Regions from separate parts of the Pelodictyon luteolum DSM 273 genome, predicted to be linked through region 2. Evidence: riboswitches for the same ligand, from Rfam matches in the RefSeq annotation. Region 2 holds a riboswitch; the other holds the start of a gene.
What was found. A riboswitch is a leader RNA that binds a small molecule or an ion and turns the genes downstream of it on or off. The one in region 2 is predicted to bind S-adenosylmethionine.

Region 1 (7,679 bases), 1.0 Mb from region 2:
CATGACCGGCAGCTCCAGGGGGATGAACCGAAACTTCAGAGGCTGCTCTTTATCGATACGGAACGCAGGACTCTGGTGCAGAAGACCGACGAGCTGAAAGCGCTCCGGAACACCCGGTCGAAAGAGATCGCCGAACTCAAGAAAAGCGGCAGCGGTTCAGCCGACCAGTTGATTGCGGACATGCAGGCTGTCGGAGAGGAGATTGCCGGGCTCGACAGCAGGCTCTCAGCCCTCAACATGGAGATGGAGGAGATCCTCCTTGCCCTCCCGAACCGCCTCGACCCCTCCGTGCCTGTCGGCCGGACGGCCGAAGACAACCTGGTCTTCGGCGAGCCGGTGCACTTCCCGCACCCGCTGGAGTTCGATGTGAAAAACCATCTCGAGCTTGGAAAGGCGCTCGGCATCCTTGATTTTGAGCGCGGCGCGAAAGTCACCGGAGCCGGCTTCCCCGTCTATGTAGGCAAAGGTGCCCGGCTGGAACGGGCGCTCATCAACTTCATGCTGGACCGCCACACTGAAGAGCATGGCTACACCGAAGTGTTTCCGCCCTTTCTGGTGAACCGCGACTCGCTTCGGGGTACAGGCCAGTGGCCGAAGTTCGCCGATCAGGTCTACCACATGGAAGAGGATGAGCTGTATGCCATCCCCACCGCGGAAGTACCCGTCACGAATCTCCACCGCGACGAAATGCTCTCCGCCGAAGCCCTCCCTATCTCCTACGCAGCCTATTCGGCCTGCTTCCGACGTGAAGCAGGCAGCTATGGCAAGGACACCAGAGGGTTTCTCAGGGTCCACCAGTTCAACAAGGTGGAGATGGTGAAGTTCACCCGGCCCGAAGAGTCCTACGCGGCACTTGAAACCATCCGCGGCCACGCCGAAGCAATTCTTTGTGCGCTGGAAATACCCTACCGGGTGCTCCTGCTCTGCAGCGGGGACATCAGCGCCAATGCGGCGAAGTGCTATGACATTGAAGTATGGTCGCCGGCCGAAAGGAAGTACCTTGAAGCATCGAGCTGCTCGAACTTCGAGGATTACCAGGCCCGGCGCGCCAACATCCGCTTCAAGGCGGACGGGAAGTCAAAACCTGAATTCGTGCATACCCTGAACGGCTCAGGCCTTGCGACATCGCGGCTCATGGTCTCCATCATCGAGCACTACCAGACTCTGGAGGGCGGCATCCGGGTGCCCGAGGTGCTCGTGCCCTACACAGGGTTCAGCCAAATCAGCCCTTCCTGCTGATTGCCTGGAGAAAGTCGCGCACCATCCGGCTTACCCGTTCGACATCGATCAGGAAAGCATCATGGCCGTAAGGTTCGTCGAGGTAAAGGATTTTTGAATTCGGAAGCAGGCAGGCAAGCTCCTGCTGCTCCGATTTCGGATAGAGCACATCCGAATCGATGGAAAGAATCTCGACGGGCTGGGTCATCGCGCACACCGCCTCCTCGTAACCGCTCCTCCCCCGTCCCAGGTCATGCATGTCCATGGCCCGGGTCAGGGTGATGTAGGTGTTGGCGTCAAACCGCTCGACAAGCCTCCCTCCCTGATGGTGCATATAGCTGACCGCCTTGAAGGTGCCGTCTTCCTGCCGCTGCCTTCCGAACTTCTCCTCGAAGTTCCGGAAGCTCCTGTAGGTGCACATGGCCATCATACGCGCAGCCCCGAGCCCCCTTGCCGGCGGGGCGTCTTCTTCATACCACCCGTCTTTCCAGAGCGCGTCGGCCATGATGGCCTGCCGCTGGGCTTCGCTCTGGGCGATGCACCATGCCGAATGCCGCCCTGAAATCCCCATCGGCATGAGCGCAAGTGCAACCTCCGGATAGAGCGCCCCCCACTCAAGCACCTGCATACCGCCGAGCGAGGCCCCGACAACAAGCTTCACGCGCTCAATGCCAAGATGCCGGAGCAGGTGCCGCTCTACGTGGACCATGTCGCGGATGGTGATCAAGGGGAAATCGGGACCGTAGTGACGTCCGGTCGCGGGATTGGGAGAGAGAGGCCCGGTGGTGCCGTAGCAGCTGCCGAGCACGTTGCTGCAGATGATGAAGTCCCGGGTTGCGTCAAAGCCGCATCCCTCGCCAAACAGACCTCCCCACCACTGGTCGGCGTCAGCCGAGCCTGTCAGTGCATGGCAGATGAGGATAACGTTGTCGCGGGCCTCGTTGAGGGTCCCCCAGGTGCGGTAGGCCACCTCCACGGAAGGGAGCGTGGCGCCAAGCTCTGTCTGGAAGGGTTCGGTGAAGGAGTAATGCTTCGTATCGGGCGAAATAAGTTCGTTGATGGGTTTCATGCCTCGGTTCATGCCTGTGTTCTAAGTGCCTGCTCGAAATCCTCACGGATGTCGTCTATATGCTCAAGTCCGACAGAGACCCGCACCATGTCGGGGGTCACGCCTGCTGAAGCCTGCTCTTCGACTGAGAGCTGCTGATGGGTGGTGGAGGCGGGGTGGATGACGAGAGTCTTGGCGTCCCCCACATTGGCCACGTGGCTTGCCAGCCGTACCCCATCGATGAACGACACCGCCCGCTCATAGCCTCCCTTAAGGCCGAAGGTGAGTACGCAGCCGAACCCGTTCCGGAGGTAGCGGGCAGCATTCCTGTGGGTCGGATGCGACTCGAGGCCCGGGTAGTTGACCCATGCGACCTCAGGGCGGCTCAGAAGCCACCGGGCAAGGGCGATCGTGTTCGAGAGATGCCGCTCCACCCGAAGCGAAAGGGTTTCAAGGCCCTGCAGCAGGAGAAACGAGTTGAACGGGCTGATGGCCGGCCCGAAATCGCGCAGCCCCTCCACCCGCGCCTTCACGATGAAAGCCAGATCCCCGAATGTTTCATGGAAACAGAGGCCGTGGTAGCCCTCTGAAGGCTCGCTGAGCATGGGGAAGCGTCCGCTGCCCCAATCGAAGGTGCCGCCGTCGACGATGACCCCGCCCATCGAGGTACCGTGTCCGCCGATCCATTTGGTGGCCGACTCCGTCACAATCGAAGCCCCGTGCTCGAGCGGACGGCAGAGACAGCCGCCGCACCCGAAGGTATTGTCGACGATGAGGGGGATGCCGTGCTCGTCTGCAACAGCCGCAACAGCCTCGAAATCGGGGACATGGAAAGCAGGATTGCCGATCGACTCAAGGTAGAGCGCCTTGGTGTTTTCATCAATGCACCGCCGGAAATCCTCCGCCTCAAGCCCCCGGGTGAAGTGCACCCCGATGCCGAGGCGGGCGAAGGAGACCTTGAACTGGTTGTAGGTGCCGCCGTAAAGGTAGCTGGAGGAGACGATGTTGTCACCCGCCTGGCAGAGGCTCGTCAATGCGATGAACTGCGCAGAATGGCCGCTGGAAACGGCAAGCGCTGCTTTTCCGCCCTCAAGTGCGGCCATCCGCTGCTCGAAAACATCGGTGGTCGGGTTCATGAGGCGGGTATAGATGTTGCCCGCCTCTTTCAGGGCAAAGAGATCCGCACCGTGCCGGGCGCTGTCGAAAGTATAGGCCGTTGTCTGGTATATGGGTACGGCGCGGGAGTGCGTCAGGGGATCGGGCGTTTGGCCGGCATGGACCTGCAGGGTCTCAAAACGGTATGGCGTCGGCTTCTTGTCTGTCATGGAGGCGATATGGTTCTCCTTTGGCGCCACCATCAGTCGGGAGGAAAAAATACGGGGTACGTCTGCAACGGGGGGGGGGTCGTATCTCTTCATCTTTCCCGGCCTTCAACCGGGATGGAATTGGCACCAATCATTACCTCAATACATGAATCAATGCAATCCATTGAATCACTGACGGTCAATGACGGTTGCCAAGGCTTCTCAGGGCCAGTCCCTCCACCTTTCTCGATGATAGCGTAAAAACTTGAAAAGAACATTAGTCCAATGAATCTACAACAGCAAAGAGTATTTTACAAGCGGCCCCACAGAGACCGCGCACCGCAACACCTAATCAGTACCAATGACATCAGCCCGGGAACTAGCCTTCAACATCCTGCAGCAGCTTGAGGCAGGCACTCGCCACTCCGATTCCCTTCTGCATGAACTGCTGGAGGCATCATCCCTTAAAGGGCCTGACCGGGCTCTGGCTACCGCGCTCACCAGCGGCGTGCTCCGCCAGCGCCTCCAGCTCGACTTCATCATTGCGAAATTTTACAGCCACGACATCCAGAAGGCCTCCCCCGCCGTCCTGAACATCCTCCGCCTCGGCGTATGGCAGCTGCTCTTTCTCGACCGTGTGCCGCGCTGGGCCGCCGTCAACGAGTGTGTCCGGCTTGCCCGTCGCTACAAGGGCGAGCGCATGTCGAAACTCACGAACGCCGTCCTGCGGAAAATCTCGCCCGAAACCGTCCATCTCGACCTGTGGCTCAAGGATGCATCCCTCTCCGAACGCCTCTCGGTGCTCCATTCCCATCCGGAGCCGCTCGTCCGGCGATGGATCGGGAACTACGGAGAACAGCGGACGGAATCGATGCTCCGCTATGACAATGAACACCCGCTCTTCGGCATCCGTCATAACCCGCTGAAAGGGACGAATGCCAAGGGCGCAGAGGGCGAAGAATCCGGGTGGCAGGAGAGCGGAATCCCCGGCATCCGCCTTGCCGCTGATTTCCACCTGTTCGAGCCGCTCCTCAGGCAGGGACTTGCCTCCGTCCAGAACCCGACCCAGGCCCTTGCGGTGCTGCTGCTCGACCCCCAGCCCGACTGGAAGGTGCTAGACCTCTGCGCGGCTCCCGGCGGCAAGGCGGCACACGCAGCCGAACTGATGGGAAATCGGGGAGAAATCATCGCTCTTGACCGTTACCCGCAGAAAACCCTTCGAATCCAGGCCCTTGCCGATACGCTCGGGATATCCATCATCGAGGCCCGGACCGGAGATGCCCGGGAGTTCACGCCCCCGTTCCAGCCGGACGCCATTCTCGTTGACGCTCCCTGCACCGGAACCGGCGTGCTCGGACGGCGGGCGGAGCTGCGCTGGAAAACCGGTCCGGAAAAACTCCGGGAACTGAGCGGGCTCCAGGAGGAGATCCTCCGGCATGCCGCAGGACTGCTTGCGGAAGGGGGCCTGCTCCTCTACTCGACCTGCTCGGTGGAACCCGAAGAAAACCAGCTGCAGGTGGAAGCATTCCTTCAGCAGCATCCGGCGTTCAGAATCGAACAGGCAACAGGAAAGGTGCCGGAGCCCTTCTGCCTTGAACGCACACCCGAAGGCGGAATCCTTACGCTCCCGGGCGCAAGACCCGGATTTGACGGCGGCTATGCAGTCCTCCTGCGGAAACAGGGAGGATGATGTCCATGGTGGAACTGGACGCTGCGTACAGCCGGGTGCTTGAGGGATTCCTCGACTACCTCTTCATAGAGAGAAACTTCGCCGGCAACACGAGAGAGTCCTACCGCAACGATCTCGGCCGCTACCTGCTTGCCATGCAGGAGGATGATGTCCCGCTTGAGGCCATCACGGCGGAACGCATCAACCACTTCGTCCTTGCACTCCATCAGGCGGGTCTGGAACCGAGCTCCATTGCACGAAACGTCTCGGCAATCCGTTCGCTGCACCGCTTCCTCTTCAATGAACACCGCCTCGCATCCAACCCCGCCGAAACCCTCCACCAGCCGAAACAAGCGCGCTACCTCCCCGCCGTCCTCACCCTTCAGGAGACCGAACGGGTGCTTGAAGCACCCATGCTCCAGTCTCCCCCCGGCCGCTTCCTGCTCCGGGACAGGGCGATTCTCGAACTTCTCTACGCATCCGGAATCCGGGTCACTGAACTGGTGGATATGACCCAGCAGAACCTCTATCTTGACGAACGCTTCATCAGGATCTTCGGCAAAGGCTCGAAAGAGCGGCTCGTGCCGATCGGGGACGCCGCCGCCGCCTGGATCCGGCGCTACCGGGAGGAACTGCGCATGAAGCTCTCCAACCGCAACTCCCTTGACCACCTGTTCCTCAACGCCCGGGGCAGAAAGCTCACACGCATGGCGGTCTACAACATGGTGAAGGAGTACGCCCGCCTGGCGGGGATAGAGAAAAACATCAGCCCGCACACCTTCCGCCACACCTTTGCCACCCACCTGCTCGAAGGGGGCGCAGACCTGCGCGCCGTGCAGGAGATGCTTGGACACAGCTCGATCGTCGCCACCCAGATCTATACCCATATCGACCGCACGTTCGTCAAAGAGGTGCACCGGACCTGCCACCCGAGGGGATAACCGGATGGAACGCCTCAGAAGCTGCAGGGAACCAATTCCGGAGGAAGGCGTGTTATCGAAAAAAAAGTGGGTTGGCGGGGAAAGGGGGCCACCAACGGAAAAAGCCGCCCCAAAGAATGGTGCGGCTTCATGAATGCGTAGCTCAGCTGGTTAGAGCATCTGCCTTTTAAGCAGAGGGTCGCAGGTTCGAATCCTGCCGCATTCACCCTGTTCCCGCCTTATCGCAGTTTCGGATGGATCTCCTGCTCGATCTTGAGCGCCGTCAGGGTGAGGTTGACATCGAAAATAAAATACACCAGCGAGACCGAGAGCGATGCCATGCAGAAAAAAAACAGCACGGCAATCAGGATCGTGGTATCGATATTGGCCAGCACCGAATAGAACAGCAGCATGATCATCACCGAAGCCCCGAGACAGGTAAGGGTTGAGAGCAGGATGGCCATTCTTATGAAGCGGGCACGTTTCCAGAGAATGTCGAGCTCGCGGTTGAGGGTATCGGCACTCCGCTCAACCGATGAGTCAAGGCCGGCAAGGAGCGCCCGCGAGCGGTCGATGATGCGCCCGAGGCGGTTCGTCATGGTGAGTAGCAGAAGGCCGATGCCGGAGATGAGGATGACAGGACCAATAGAGGTCTGAAGGATCGGGATAAACTCCCTGATTGATGAATCGGGCATTGTGTGGTTAATGGATTGCTATAGACTGTCTATCTGTATCATGAACTGAAATCATACCTTTCGCCGGGCCGGGGAATCGAGGCCGTCAGTTGCAGTCGTTCCTCGATCGAGTTCCTGAACGCCTCCTTCGCCGCCGGATCGCCATGCACTACGAAAACACGCGGCGAGCTTTTGAACCCTGATACCCAGCGCAGCATATCCTCACGGTCTCCGTGGGCCGAGAGCCCCCCGACGGTATGCACAGCCGCCGCCACCGGGTAATGCCGGCCGTGAATCTCGACCTCCGCTGCCCCCTCGACAATCTGTCGGCCGAGCGTCCCCTCCGCCTGATACCCCGTAATGAGCAGATGGCACTCGGGCCGCGAGATGTTGTGCTTCAGGTGGTGCAGGATTCTGCCTCCGTTGCACATGCCGCTGCCGGCGATGATGATGGCGCCGCTCCGTTCTTTGTTGATGGCCTGCGACTGCTCGACCTTCGGGGTGAAGTGAAGGTTTTTAAGGGTGGGCAGCAGGCGTTTGTCGTTCCTGGAAGCAAGCGCCTCGCGGTCAAACAACTCAGGGTACCCCAAGTAAATCATGCTCGCTTCGATAGCCATCGGACTGTCGAGGTAGACCTGCCAGTGCTGCATCCCCCACTCCTCATAATGGCGCGCAAAGAGGTAGAGGAGCTCCTGGCTCCGCCCGATCGAAAACGCGGGGATGAGGATGTTCCCGGAGCCCCGAGAAGCACTGTTGAAGATTTCGCCGAGCTCCTGAAGGGTCTGGTCGTAATCGCGGTGGAGCCTGTCCCCGTAAGTGCTTTCGATGATGAGGGCATCAGCATCC
Region 2 (7,679 bases):
TGACCCTCGTCCTGCACCTCGCGGCGGGAGTGCTGGCAGGCTACTTCCTGACCGGCAGAAGGAGCGTGTTCCAGACAATTGCAGACGGAATCGTGACCCTTCCGCTGGTATTTCCTCCGATTGCCACAGGGTTCCTTCTGCTCCTTCTGCTCGGGCGTCAGGGCATCATCGGCCAGGGCCTGCAGGCACTCGGTACCGATATCATCTTCAGCCGGAACGGCGTATGGATTGCATCGTTCATCGCAGGCCTGCCGCTCGTTGTCAAGTCCATGCAGACGGCGGTTGAGGGCATGCCTCCATCGCTCTCTGAAGCGGCATGGACACTCGGTAAAAGCCGTCTGCACACCTATCTCTTCGTCATACTCCCCGCGGCCCGAAATGCGCTTCTCACCGGACTTGTGCTCTCGGTCGGCCGTTCGCTCGGGGAAGTAGGCATCACCCTCATGCTCGGCGGCAACATCAGCGGAAAAACGGAGACCGTCTCGCTGGCCATCTATAATGCCGTGTTCGAGGGCAATCTCGACCGTGCGCTCATCCTCTCCGGCCTGCTTGCACTCTTCTCCCTCTCGATGTTCCATCTCCTGAAAAAAATCGGTGGAACGACGGAAGGCTAGTGAATGAGAAGGCGATTGCCCTATATTGATAATGATGTATAACGAAGCGAAAAGACTCCAGATGAAGCTGAACTCCGTAACCTATGGCAAAATGCATGCGTGACGACATCGGCCTTGAAGGCGATATCTGGTTCCAGAAAGACCGGAACCGGTTCCTCGGCGGCGACAGGATCGCCCTTCTGGACAAAATCCAGGAACTGGGATCCATCAACAGCGCAGCCAAAGCGGTCGGCATCAGTTACAAGACCGCATGGCACCTCGTCAATATGATGAACAACCTTTCCGAAAAGCCCCTGGTGGAGAGGACCGCCGGAGGCAAGGGCGGGGGCGGTACCATCCTTACCCGTGAGGGGAAAAAAGTGCTTGAACAGTTCCGGGTGGTGCAGGAAGAACACCGCAAATACCTCCACAATCTGGAACAGCGACTCGGCAACACGACACAGCTCCATCAATTCCTAAAAATGATCTCCATGAAAATCAGTGCACGCAATGTCTTTTCCGGCACCATTGAACAGATCACACCCGGTGCCGTCAACGCAGAAGTGGTCATTCTGCTCTCCGGCGGAGCCCGCATCACCTCCATCATCACCAACGGTGCAGTGAAGAACCTCGCACTCAAGGAGGGCATGAGCGCATACGCCATCATCAAGGCCAGCTCCATCATCATCGGAGAGGATCTGGAGAGCGCAAAGATCAGCGCACGCAACCTCATGTGCGGCACCATCTCGAAACTGATCGAGGGCCCTGTCAGCACCGAAGTAGATGTTGAAATCGGCGGCGGCAACGTAATTTCAGCCATCATCACCCACGGCAGCTCTATGAAACTCGGCCTGAAGGAAGGCGGCAAGACCTGTGCAGCCTTCAAGGCATCGAGCGTCATCCTCGGCGTCAACTGAGGCAGTTTCCTCCCGTTTTTCCCTTTACAGAAGCCTCCCTCATCCGGGGGCTTCTGCGGTTTCTGTTGGCTTCCTCCAAAAGAAGGAATATCTTGTCTCCTCATCACCAACTCTGAGGAAAGAGGAAACACGACCGATTGAGCCGTACCGAACAGAACATCCCCCAGCTTGAAGACCGTTTTCAACGCCGGATCACCTACGCACGCATAGCCCTCACGCGCCTATGCAACCTCCGCTGTTCCTACTGCATGCGGGAGGAACATGAGAGTGGAACGGCAGCCGCCATGATGAGCTTCAGCGAAGTAACAGCCATCATCCGGGCCCTCGCGGCAATGGGGATAAAGAAAGTGCGCCTGACCGGTGGCGAACCGCTCCTTCGCAACGACATTTCGGACATCGTCCTTGCGGCGAAACAGACACCCGGAATTGAGAAGGTAACACTCACCACAAACGGACTTCTGCTCGACCGCCATCTTGACCGGCTGCTTGAGGCGGGCATCGATGCCATAAACATCAGCATCGACTCCCTGCAGCCTAAGCGATATCAAGCCATCGCTCGCCGCGATGAGTATAGCAGGGTGAAGGCCAACCTTGACCGGCTGATCGGTATCGGAACCGTTCCGGTGAAAATCAACGTGGTCATGCTTCGCGGTGTCAACGACGACGAGCTCGGGGACTTCATCGAACTGACCCGACAGAATCCCGTCACGGTGCGGTTCATGGAGCTTCAGCCGTTCGACGACCACCAGATATGGCGTACGGGCAAGTTCCTCGGTATGGATAAAATCCGGGAACGCATCTTCAGTCTCTATCCTGAAATGGAAGAGCTGCAGGGATCGGGAACCCAGTATTTCAGTTTCCGGCTGCCGGAACATAAAGGATCCACAGCCATCATCCCCGCCTATACGCGGAACTTCTGCAACCGCTGCAACCGCATCCGGATAACAGCCGGAGGCACGGCCATGAGCTGCCTGTACGAAAAGGAGGGGGTGGACCTCCTGCAGGCCCTGAGAAATGAAGCAGGAACGGATGAATCCCGAAAGGAAGCACTCATGCATTGCTTGAGAGAGTGCATTCTCCACAAGCCCGAAGACGGCAGGAAGGTCAAGGATGCCGGCAGTTCAGCCGGCACGAGCATGTCGGAAATCGGAGGGTAGGCTATACTGCGGCTTTCGTGAGGCTCATCCCCGCCTCGACACTGCCGCCTTCCATGACCCTGCAGAAAAGCCCCTCTTTGGGCATAATGCACTCCCCTGTCGCCACCTGTATGGGGCAACCGCCGTTGTGGCACTCCTTGCCGATCTGAGTGATCTCCAGCACCACCCCGCCCTCCACCATGAGCCGGTCGCCGACAGCGAGAGCACAGAGATCGATTCCACGCGTCACGATGTTCTCGGCGAACATCCCGTGGCTGAGTTCCGGCATTTTCGTGCGCATCCTGTCCACGCTCTCACCGGCAAGCAGTGAAACCTGGCGGTGCCAGTCACCGGCATGTGCGTCACCCTCTATTCCCCAGTCTTTTTTGAACTCGGCTTTTTCAACCGGTGACTTCAACTCGCCCTTTTCCCTGCTGACGCAGACCGCCTCGATATGTCCCATATTCACTTTTACCTGTAGCAATTGTTTTGCGCTACGGCCACGTTCCCGTAATCCGCTCTGCATAAATCTGACTGGAAAATACACACAAAGTTATTTGGAAAACATGAAAAATTATATTAACAATTGTTAAGGGATAAAACAGATCAATGAAAACAGATCAATGAAACAGACCGAACCACAACAGGGCATCCCGATGCCCATCGTCACCTTGAACCGCGCCATCCTGCTGGCAGGCGTCATCCTTGCCGGCGCATTCCAGCAGCCGCTCATCACGACGGCACTCTTCCTCATCATTCTGCCGGCGGTACTGGCGGGCAAAAAGGCAAGTATGGTGTTCATCCTCGGCTCAAGGCTTTTCGCATCCAGCATTGAAGGCGCCGCAACCGAAAGCGCGAAACTCATGCGTTTCAACAATGCCATTGCCGCCATACTGCTCGGAGGAGCACAGGTGGCGTTCCTCGCAGGAGCAACTATGGCGGGGTGGGTCCTATCAGGTATCGTCGCCCTAGCCGCCGGAATCGCGCTCTGCGGTTTCTGTTTCGGCTGTTTCCTTTTTTACCGTTTCAATCTGGAACGACATAAACTTTCGATGAAACTAAACCGGCAGTTATAATACTGAAAGTCGGATAAGACGTACTCGATCAGCAGACCACTCTCAGATAGTCCATGAACAGACGGCCTAAGACACCACTGGCCCGGTATCTTTTTGAGCCAGCAAAGCACCTTGCTCTTTCAGCTTCCGCTCTCTTCAGGCCCTGAGTCCATTGCCTTCCCCGCAAGTTGTCAGGATAGCATGTACAATTTGCGGGGGGGCGTGCCCCATCCCCCCCCTTCTTCACGGCGCCCCCCTCTCTCTTTTCAAGCACTCGATAATCTACCGGCACCATGAAGGGAGCCATATCCTGATTGCTGACGAGGGCGAAACAGCTGAAGGATTTCTTCGCTTCGGCAATGGCCTTGTCGTTGAAGCTGACCCTACATTGTCAACCACAACCGCTTTGCGAACAGACTTTGTGATGCGTTGTTCATGGATAGCGGCGGGCTGGTTGATTCGAAACCAGGCCCTCGGACTCATCGGGCACGAAGGAGGAATAAACGACATGATTCATCCCCGTGAATGAGGTGTTAAAGCCAGAGCGAGATCGCAAATAAGGTCGTCGGGATCCTCGATTCCCACCGAAAGCCTGATTACGCCGTCGGTGATACCAACCTCAGCGCGGTGTTCGGCACCCATCGATGCATGGCTCATGGTAGCGGGATGCTCGATCAGCGACTCGACTCCGCCGAGGCTTTCAGCAAGGGCGAACAGCTTCGTTCCCTTCAGGACTCGGTTCACCTCCCCGATGCCTCCGTCGAGCTCGAAGGAGACCATGCCACCGAACCCGCGCTGCTGCTTTTTGGCAAGTTCATGCTGAGGATGGGTCTCAAGGCCCGGATAGAAAACGCGGGCGACCTTCGGGTGGCTGTCGAGGAATCGGGCGACAGCCATTGCGTTGCGCTCATGCTCCTTCATGCGTGGAACCAGCGTCTTGATGCCGCGAAGCACCAGCCAGCAATCGAAAGGCTGGGCACAGGTTCCGAGGGTGTTGACCAGATATTTCAGCTTTTCATCGATCTGCGAACTGTTGGACAGGACCGCACCACCGACAACATCGGAATGGCCGTTCAGGTACTTGGTGGTCGAATGGACCACTATGTCGGCACCGAGCCTGAAGGGTTGCTGGTTGTAGGGAGACAGGAAGGTGTTGTCCACGATCGAGAGCAACCCGTGCTTCCTCGACAACGTCGTTACCGCCTCAATGTCGACAAGGTTCAGTAGCGGGTTCGACGGAGTCTCGATCCAGATTGCCCGGGTCTTTTCATTGATGTATGCCTCGATGCCAGCTGAATCCCTGAGGCTGATGAAATGAACCCGGATCTCGAAATGCTCCTGGATGGTCTTCATCAGCCTGGCCGTGCCGCCGTAGCAGTCGTTTGTGCAGATGATCTCGTCTCCGGCATTGAAAAGGTGCATCACGGTAGCGATGGCCGCCATGCCGGTGGTGACGGCCACAGCGCATGAGCACCCTTCAAGCGCGGCGATGCTGTCTTCAAGGGCTTTCCTGGTCGGGTTGCCGCTCCTGGTGTAATCGAATCCCTTGTGCTTGCCGATATCCTCGAACACGAAGGTCGAGCTCTGGTAGATCGGCGTCATGATGGCACCATAGGCCTTGTCCGGGGCAACGCCGGCATGGATTGTATCGGTCTGGAAACTCATGGCAATTCCTCCGTTCATTATTGTTGAAATATCGGGCGCAAACGGAAAAGGAAATAAAAAAACCCCTTCCCTGATGAGTGAGGAAGAGGTATTTGGAACTTATGCCTGGAGCCGCCCCTTGAGAGGGCCATTTCCCGGCGATAGTCAGACTCTATATCACTCATCTTTCCTCGTCTCGGCAACAAATCGATCATGAATACGTGGCCGGAGGTAGAATGCGGCACCGTGTCCCTTGCGGGATCGGTTGTCAAGGCATCATCGGGTCTATTCCCTCAGCCTTTCTTGATGACTGTCAATGCAGACAAAGAACAGTTAACAATTGTTAATGTACACGGAAAAAGCATACGAGTCAAGACGGAAACACACATTTTTTGCATATAAGTGGATGTCCCCTCCGAAAAAAGAGTTTTGAAATCCCGGAAAAAATAACATTTTTTAACAATCGTTAACAATGCGCACGAAAAAAGGATGGGCATCTCAAACAGCATCACAATGACTGGAAACCACCGGTGCTGCATCTGTTTGCGCCCATTTCCCGCGCTTCTGATTCACGTTCCAGGTCTGCGAACTGATTCATGAGGCCGGTCCTGCATGTCAGCGCCGGCTTTTTTCGTTTCAGCCGTACAGCATACAGATAATCAATTGTTCAAAGAATCCCGGGCCATGTCGACATCGGTGTCGTAGAACACACTGCGATTTCACAAAACAAGAAACAGCAACTCACCGAACTTCACCAATGAGCAAGAAACCCTACCAGTTCGAGACGCTGGCGCTCCATGCCGGCCAGGCGGTCGACGCTACCCAGTCGCGCGGCGTGCCGGTCTACCGCACCAGCTCGTATCTCTTCAAGAACACCGAGCATGCGGCCAACCTCTTCGCCCTCAAGGAATTAGGCAACATCTACACCCGACTGATGAACCCGACCACCGACGTGCTCGAGCAGCGCGTCACGCAGCTTGAGGGCGGCGCCGCTTCGGTCGCTCTGGCCTCCGGCACCTCGGCCATCTTCTACACCGTCATCACGCTTGCCGAGGCCGGCGACAACATCGTTTCGGCCAACAACCTCTACGGCGGCACCTACACCCAGTTCGATGCCATCCTGCCGAAGCTCGGCATCGATGTGACCTTCGTCGATCCGAAGGACCCCGCCAACTTCGAGAAGGCCATCAATGAGAAGACCCGGGCGCTCTACATCGAGACCATCGGCAACCCCGTGCTCGATTATACGGACGTGAAGGCGATTGCCGAAGTTGCGCACCGCAACTGCCTGCCGCTCATTGTCGACGCCACCTTCACCACCCCATACCTGCTCAAGACCATAGAACTTGGCGCCGACATCGTCATCAACTCGCTGACCAAGTGGCTCGGCGGCCACGGGGCCGGAATCGGCGGCATCATCACCGATGCCGGGCGCTTCGACTGGAAAGCCGGGCGCCATCCGCTCTTCACCCAGCCTGACGCCAACTACCACGGACTCTGCTGGGGCATTGACCTGCCGGAGCCGCTCGCCCCGATCGCCTTTGCGCTCCGAGTCCGCACCGTACCGCTCAGGAACCTTGGTGCCTGCATCTCTCCCGACAACTCCTGGCTCTTCATCCAGGGTATCGAGACCCTGCCGGTCCGCATGGCGCGCCACTCCGAGAACGCGCTGAAGGTAGCCGAACACCTGAAGGCCCACCCGAAGGTCGCCTGGGTGCGCTACCCCGGCCTGAAGGACGATCCGTCTTATCCGATCGCATCACGGGACCTGAAGCACGGATTCGGCGGCATGGTAGTCTTCGGTGTGAAGGGCGGATACGATGCAGCGGTGAAGATCATCGACACGATCGACCTGTTCTCCCACCTGGCCAACGTCGGGGATGCCAAGAGCCTGATTCTGCATCCTGCCAGCACCTCGCACAGTCAGATGACAAAGGAGCAACAGGCCCAAAGCGGGCTCACTTCCGACCTCATCCGCCTCTCGGTAGGCATGGAACATCCGGACGACCTCATCACCGCACTCGACGAGGTGCTGGCGAAGGTTTGATCGCAACAGATGTAAGTAAAAGAAGATGGTGAACGACATGAAACCGAAAGGTTCGATACTCATCGCCGATACGCAGTTCCTCACCACCGAAGCGCTAAGGTCAATGCTTGATGCCGAGGGGTACGGGATGAGTGTAGTCCATACCCGCACTGAGCTGTACGAATACCTGAAGGCCAACGAACCCTCGCTGATCATCACGGACTACATCCTGTTCGATTTCAGGTCGATCAACGACCTGCGGGAACTCGGGGAGCTGCATGATGGCTCCCCCATCCTGGTGCTCTGCA

Region 1: it holds a riboswitch for S-adenosylmethionine, as region 2 does, so the genes downstream of both, PLUT_RS03085 (O-acetylhomoserine aminocarboxypropyltransferase/cysteine synthase family protein) here and PLUT_RS08010 (trans-sulfuration enzyme family protein) in region 2, are expected to answer to the same signal.

The regions. Positions count from the first base shown of each region.
Region 1 is NC_007512.1:688,748-696,426, reverse strand. It holds gene serS (serine--tRNA ligase) at 1-1,239, shown strand, start outside; gene metX (homoserine O-acetyltransferase MetX) at 1,223-2,287, opposite strand; gene PLUT_RS03085 (O-acetylhomoserine aminocarboxypropyltransferase/cysteine synthase family protein) at 2,296-3,591, opposite strand; SAM riboswitch class I at 3,678-3,826, opposite strand; gene rsmB (16S rRNA (cytosine(967)-C(5))-methyltransferase RsmB) at 3,932-5,260, shown strand; gene xerD (site-specific tyrosine recombinase XerD) at 5,266-6,180, shown strand; tRNA gene PLUT_RS03070 (tRNA-Lys) at 6,312-6,385, shown strand; gene PLUT_RS03065 (DUF2721 domain-containing protein) at 6,399-6,854, opposite strand; gene PLUT_RS03060 (MBL fold metallo-hydrolase RNA specificity domain-containing protein) at 6,893-7,679, opposite strand, start outside.
Region 2 is NC_007512.1:1,734,158-1,741,836, forward strand. It holds gene PLUT_RS07985 (molybdate ABC transporter permease subunit) at 1-614, shown strand, start outside; gene PLUT_RS07990 (TOBE domain-containing protein) at 698-1,510, shown strand; gene moaA (GTP 3',8-cyclase MoaA) at 1,648-2,667, shown strand; gene PLUT_RS08000 (MOSC domain-containing protein) at 2,669-3,109, opposite strand; gene PLUT_RS08005 (DUF4395 domain-containing protein) at 3,270-3,722, shown strand; gene PLUT_RS08010 (trans-sulfuration enzyme family protein) at 4,215-5,366, opposite strand; SAM riboswitch class I at 5,524-5,658, opposite strand; gene PLUT_RS08015 (O-acetylhomoserine aminocarboxypropyltransferase/cysteine synthase family protein) at 6,103-7,392, shown strand; gene PLUT_RS08020 (response regulator transcription factor) at 7,430-7,679, shown strand, end outside.